2 linked regions of the Acidicapsa ligni genome follow. The protein of the gene in region 1 interacts with the protein of each later gene in a pairwise test. Links are inferred from orthologs where the notes say so. Each region holds a gene or a part of one and is shown on either strand. Other genes may lie near its edges.

Region 1 (3,040 bases):
GAGGCGTGGGCCGATACCGCATCCCTCGAAGCCGATTACAACCGCCTCGAAGCCCAGGCTGGCAAATCCTCGCGGGACAATGCGCAAGCCAATGCCGCGCAGGACCACGCCACACGCCTCGCCGCCCTCAAGCAGCAAGGCCAGCTACAACAGCTCATCGGCATCTGCAACGACCGCATCCACACGCAAAAACAACTCGCGAACCTCTACGACAAGTGGGCTATTCAGGTCCAGCTACAGCACCGCATCGTCCTCCATCTCATCCTGCAATCCATCGCAATGATTGCCTTCATCCTCATCTGCGTCACGCTCTTCACCAGCATCATCCACCGCTGGATGGAGCGTCCCGGCCTCGATCCGCGCCGCACGCAGACCCTCCGCACCATCTTCCAGCTCAGCGTGCAGATCCTCGGCATCGTGATGATCATGTTCGTTGTCTTCGGCGTGCCCAAACAGGTTTCCACCGTCATCGGCCTGGCCACCGCCGGCCTCACCGTTGCCCTGCAGGACTTCATCATCGCCTTCCTCGGCTGGTTCGTTCTCATGGGCAAAAACGGCATCCGCCTCGGCGACTCAGTAGAGATCAACGGAGTCACCGGCGAAGTCATCGAACTCGGCCTCTTCCGCACCGCAATCCTCGAAACCGGCAACTCCACCGAAGAAGGTCACCCCACCGGCCGCCGCGTCGCCATCCTGAATAAGTTCGCCGTCAATGGTCAGTACTTCAACTTCTCCACCGCCAGCCAGTGGATGTGGGATGAAATTTCCGTCAACGTCCCCGAATCCGAAAACAGCTACACCATAATTGAGCAGATTCACAAAGCCATTCTCAAAGAAACGGATCAGGACGCCCACAAAGCCGAGCAGGAATGGAAACGCTCTTCACGCTTGAACGGCCTAACCCAGTTCGGAGGCAGCGCCCAGGTCAATCTCCGCCCAGCGTCTCCCGGAATCAACGTGCTTGTCCGCTACGTAACCCGGGCTGCGGATCGCTTCGACCGTCGCAACCTCCTCTATCAAACCGTGATCGATGTCCTCCACAAACAGGCAGGAATCGTCCCGGCAAAATAGCAGCAAATCAAACTTGAACGTAATAATCCGTAATAATCCACAACAATCTCTGATTCAACACAACTCGGATGGCTGTCGTGTTCCCATGACCCTTCCACCTTTGATATACTTCGATAGTTGTCCTAAAGCGGAAGTGGCGAAATTGGCAGACGCACAAGCTTGAGGTGCTTGCGCCGCAAGGTGTGGGGGTTCAAGTCCCCCCTTCCGCACCAAAATTCTCCCGTCCTGAGCGCGGCCGCAAGGCAAGTCAGTCGACGAGATTCAGGAAAGCAGTCAACACATGCAATTTTTGCTGTATGCAACTATCGTTCTTCACGTGATCGTATGCCTCTTCCTCATCGGCGTCGTTCTGCTTCAGCAAGGTAAGAGCGCAGACCTCGCCGGCACCTTCGGCGGACAAGGTTCACAAACCGCCTTCGGTCCTCGTGCAGCAGCTAACTTGCTCACCAAGATGACCAGCTGGGCCGCCGCGCTCTTCATGATCACCTCGATTTCGTTGACCATCCTTTATCTCCGCTCTAACGGTTCCAGCTCCTCAGTGTTTTCCGGAATGAAGGGCACAGCCCCAGTCTCTGCCCCAGCCAAGCCCGGCAAATAATTCGGATCAGATTTCAGCAGCAAACGAGGCGGACCTATTAGGTCCGCCTCAATCTTTTTCCCCCACAAAATCCCCTCGACTAAACTAAACCTATGACCGTCGCCCCAATCATCGAAACCTTCCCCGTAGGCCCACTCCAATGCAACTGCACCATCCTGGGCGACCCTGCAACCGGCGAAGCCATCGTCATCGATCCCGGCGACGACATCACCCGCATCCATCGCCGCCTGACCGGCCAGAACCTCAAGCTCAAACAAATCTTGATCACCCACGCCCACATCGACCACATCGGCGGAGCACTCAAGCTCAAACGCCTCACCGGAGCACCCATCCTCCTCAATGAAAACGACATCCCTCTCTTGCAGATGATGGAAGTTCAGGCCGGTTGGATAGGCATCGACACCCCGGAAACCGAGTCCCCCGACGCCAGCCTCAAGGACGGCCTCAAAGTCGGCTTGGACGCCTATCCAGCCCAGGTCATTCACACCCCCGGCCACACCCAGGGCAGCGTCTGCCTGCACTTCGCTCCACTCAATTTGCTCGTCGCAGGCGATACCCTGTTCGCCCGCAGCATAGGCCGCACCGACCTGCCCGGCGGCAACGGTCGTCAGATCATCGACTCTATCAAAACTCGCCTGCTGGTTTTGCCAGAAGAGACCAAAGTCCTCCCAGGCCACGGCCCTGCCACCACCATAGGCCAGGAAAAGAACCGCAACCCATTCCTCATATAAACAGAAAACAGGCCAACCGGCGACCATGGAACATCTCTGCTTCAGAGACGCTGCTTCAGAAACATCGAATTGCCTCTGAAGCAGTACCCTCAAAAATCAGCCTGAACATCCTCAATCTGAATCTCGCAATATCTACTTCCTGCCCAGGTTCCCACCCAGATTCCCGCCCGAGTTCTCAGGTCTGGATGCCCCAGCCGGCACCAGCGACTCCAACTTCTCCGTAGCCGCCTTGATCACCGCACTCTCATTCCCCAACACCTTACCCACCGAAACAGTAGCCCCCTCGGCAACAGCCCACTTGCGCTGCTCAATCGCCTCACGAACCGCCGGCAGCGTCTTCACGCCATACCCCGTATAGGCCCCGGGAGCATAAATCTGGTGCTTGAACCAGGAGCGCCCCGGCAGCCCAGCCGGATCGAAGAACGCCCGCTCCGTCTGTATCAACAACTGGTTCACGGCATCGATCCCAGCTCCATCCAGCGCTGCCCCTCCATTCGCCTCAGCAGCCTTCACGGCCTCTTCGTACTCCCGCGCCGTGGACGTCAAGACCGTCGCGCCATTCTCCAGCGGCGCAAAATTCAGAAATGGCGGCATCTCTTCTTTCTTGGGAGCAGCAAGCGGATTTTTCGGATCGTTCGTC
Region 2 (3,833 bases), on another replicon or contig:
ACGCACAAACGCATTCCTGACTCAGGTGTAGGCGAAGATCGCCACAAGCATCGCGTGGAAACAGAGACCGAAGTTTCCGATGGCGAATCGCTCGCCGTAGTCTTCCAATCCATTGGCCTAATGCCGGTCTTTCGTTATGAAAAATGGCGCACCGAATGGGCCGATGACGAAGGTCATTGCGTTGTAGATGAAACACCCGTCGGCAACTTTGCCGAGCTCGAAGGCACACCCGACTGGATCGACCGCATCGCCGCCCAACTCGGCATCGCACAGGAAGAGCGCATGACTCTTAGCTATGGGCGGCTCTTTGATCAGTGGCGCGAACGCACTGGCAGCACTGCGGAAAACCTCACCTTTTCTGCAGTGGGCGAAATCGTCAGTTAGCTTTCCGTATTTGCTTTTTCATTGCAAACAGGAGCAAATAAGAAGCGCGGCCAGCATGGAGTAGACTCGCATCAGAAGTCGTTCTACCCTCCATATCCAGCCACGCTCTCACGCCATCGAACTACCAGGAATGGTCTCTAAGCTTCCACTCCATGACACTTCTTGAACTTCTTCCCTGATCCACATGGGCAAAGATCATTCCGCCCAACCTTGCTCCCAGCGTTTCGCTGTGTCGGTTCACTGCTCGCCGCAGCGCCTGCAAAGCGCGCAGCCTCCAGCTCCCGATGCTTTCTGCGCTCGAACTCCTTCTCCAGCGCATCGATCGTTGTCGATGGCGCGCGTGTCGGAATCGATACTTCACGCGGCAGCTCCTTCGCCGTCTCCCGGGAAGGCAACTGCGCAGCGCTCTCGACCGGCGGAGCCGCAGGGACTTCCCTGTCCACCTTGGGAACCTGCGTCACCGGCTGACCATCGGGTCCCACAATCTGCATGCGGAACAGATACCGGACCGTATCCTCCTGGAACTTCACCATCATCGCCTCGAACATATCGAACGACTCGCGCTTATACTCCACCAGCGGATCCAGTTGCGCATAGCCGCGCAAACCGATTCCCTCCTTGAGATGATCCATCGCAAGTAGATGGTCCTTCCAAAGGCCATCCAACACGGACAACATCACCATGCGTTCGTGATATCGCATCGCCTCTGCGCCGAGAATCTCTTCCTTCGTTTCGTACTCTGCCTTCAGCTTGTTGAAGATTCCCTCGCCGAGTTCATGGCGCGTCAGTTCAAGTGGATCGAGTCCCTGATTATTCAGATCGAAGCCAAACTGTTCGATAAGCTTGCCCTTGAGACCCTTGATATCCCATTGATCGGGATGTTTGTCTTCAGGCGCAAACTGATCAAGCATGGTGCTCAAAATATTCGAGAGATAATCCTCAAGAATCAGCTCACGCTGCTCGACTGCAAGTAGCAGCTGACGGCGTAAACCATACACCGCCTCGCGCTGCTTGTTCATCACATCGTCATACTCAAGCAGATGTTTGCGCGACTCGAAGTTCTGCGATTCAACCGCTTTCTGTGCGCCTTCAATACGCTTGGAAATCATGCGCGACTCAATAGGTACGCCTTCTTCCATGCCGAGACGTTCAAGCAGTGTACTCACCCACGCCTTGGCGAAGATGCGCATCAAGTCATCTTCAAGCGACAGATAAAATCTTGACGCACCCGGATCGCCCTGACGACCTGCGCGGCCACGCAACTGGTTATCGATGCGCCGTGACTCATGGCGCTCCGTGCCAAGAATGAACAGGCCGCCCGCGGAGATAACGGCATCGTGATCCCGCTGCACGCCTTCTGCATGATTCTGGTAATACTCGTTCCACTGCGGTTCAGGCGTTTCAAACTCCTGGCCCTGGTAATAGAAACGCAGGAAGCCTGCAGGAGCCATAGGATTGATCGCGCCCTCTGCACCGCTAATGACGCGTGCAAGGCCATTCTTCACCAACTCCTGGCGCGTCATGAACTCGGCATTGCCGCCCAGCAGAATATCCGTACCACGACCCGCCATGTTGGTGGCAATCGTAACCATACCCAACCGGCCAGCCTGCGCAACAATCTCCGCTTCGCGCTCGTGGAACTTCGCATTCAACACGACATGCTTCACGCCTTTGCGCTGCAATGTTTGCGAAAGCAACTCGCTCTTTTCAATCGATGTGGTGCCAACGAGCACCGGCTGCCCCGTCTCATGCACCGTGGCGATGTCATCCGCCACAGCTTTGTATTTTTCCTTGATTGTCCGATAGACCACATCGGAACTATCCTCACGCAGCATCGGCTTGTTGGTTGGAATAACCGTGATGTCGAGCTTATAAATCTTGTCGAACTCGGCAGCCTCAGTCTCCGCTGTTCCTGTCATGCCGGAGAGTTTTTTGTACAAGCGGAAGTAGTTCTGGAAGGTGATCGTCGCCAGCGTCTGATCTTCCTTGCGGATGCTCACGCCTTCCTTCGCTTCGACGGATTGATGCAGTCCATCGGACCAGCGACGACCTGGCATCAGGCGGCCTGTGAAGGTATCCACGATGATAACTTCGCCTTCTTTGACGACGTAATCCACATCGCGTTTATACAGCGAATGCGCCTTGATACCCGTCTCGACATAATGCTTCAGATCCCAGTTTTCCGGGTCGGCAATGTTTCCGATGCCAAGCAGTTCTTCAATCTTGAACCAGCCCTCATCCGTCACGCCGATGGACCGCTGCTTTTCATCCACGACATAATCGCCGGTGAAAATCTTGGCTTCTCCCTGGCCCGGATCTGTCTCTTCTCCCAACTCAAGCTGCGGAATAATCTTGCGCACTCGCGCATATTTGTCCGTAGTCTGATCCGTTGGTCCGGAGATGATCAACGGCGTACGAGACTCATCGATGAGAATAGAATCGACTTCGTCCACGATGGCGTAATACTGGCCACGCTGTACACAGTCCTTGAGCTCGAACTTCATGTTGTCGCGCAGGTAATCGAAGCCAAACTCATTGTTGGTGCCATAGGTGATATCGGCCGCATACGCATCGCGACGCTGGCTGTCATCAAGATCATGCACGATCACGCCGACGGTGAGCCCGAGGAACTCATAGATCTTGCCCATCCACTCGGCATCACGCTTAGCCAGGTAATCGTTGACCGTGACCACATGTACGCCATGCCCCGCGAGCGCGTTCAGATAGCAGGCCAGCGTGGCGACAAGTGTCTTTCCTTCACCGGTACGCATCTCGGCGATCTTGCCCTGGTGCAGCACCATGCCACCAATCATCTGCACATCGAAGTGACGCATTTTGACAGCACGTTTACCTGCTTCGCGAACCACAGCGAAAGCCTCGGGCAACAGCTCGTCAAGTGCCGCGTCTTCTGCAGCCTTGATGGCGTCAGGATCTGTCAGGCCTTCAATACGTGCCGCAATCCGAGCGCGAAACTCGAGAGTCCGGCCGCGCAATTGCTCATCGGAAAGCGGAGCAATCTGTGATTCAAACGACTGGATAGCAGCAACTCTGGGCAACAGGCGCTTCACTGCGCGATCGTTGCTGGTACCAAAAACTTTTGTTAGCACATTACCGAACACGGCAGAACTCTCCATCTCTCAGTTTAAATGCCGCACGATTGCGCAGCGTCGATACAGGTCTCCGGGCAGAGCACAACGATAAAGCATTCCTCCATCGACGGCACAAAATAAGGCCATTGAATCGAATGGATTGAGCTGGAATCGTGCGCGTAACCCGCGTCCGAACGAGAACCGGTCCATTGGAAAACTAAGGAGCCGGGCTTCCGCTATGCTCGAAAATCCCCAGGGATGGGGACAACGGCCTGCAGGATGCAACCAAAGCAGGCCCTGAGCAAACCTCAGGCGCAGATGCCAGAACCGACAGCATCACCGGCGCAGATTGAAGCGAAT

Evidence for each region.
Region 2: the proteins of secG (region 1) and secA interact in binary tests that used the Escherichia coli proteins (3 or more experiments, as listed by UniProt). The link is inferred for Acidicapsa ligni from one-to-one orthologs.

What each region holds. Positions count from the first base shown.
Region 1 is NZ_JAGSYG010000007.1:244,053-247,092, forward strand. What follows is about bases 292-3,010. They hold secG (preprotein translocase subunit SecG), read left to right. Parts: upstream 292-1,351; coding sequence 1,352-1,669; downstream 1,670-3,010. Other genes in these bases: OHL19_RS20675 (mechanosensitive ion channel family protein), read left to right, coding at 292-1,071; OHL19_RS20690 (MBL fold metallo-hydrolase), read left to right, coding at 1,762-2,400; OHL19_RS20695 (M28 family metallopeptidase), read right to left, coding at 2,533-3,010. In the rest of the region: more of OHL19_RS20675, read left to right, coding at 1-291; more of OHL19_RS20695, read right to left, coding at 3,011-3,040. UniProt on the Escherichia coli protein: Subunit of the protein translocation channel SecYEG. Overexpression of some hybrid proteins has been thought to jam the protein secretion apparatus resulting in cell death; while this may be true it also results in FtsH-mediated degradation of SecY.
Region 2 is NZ_JAGSYG010000003.1:723,972-727,804, forward strand. Bases 322-3,833 are described here. They hold secA (preprotein translocase subunit SecA), read right to left. Parts: upstream 3,504-3,833; coding sequence 522-3,503; downstream 322-521. Other genes in these bases: OHL19_RS13290 (class IV adenylate cyclase), read left to right, coding at 322-384; OHL19_RS13300 (hypothetical protein), read right to left, coding at 3,691-3,833. In the rest of the region: more of OHL19_RS13290, read left to right, coding at 1-321. UniProt on the Escherichia coli protein: Required for protein export, interacts with the SecYEG preprotein conducting channel.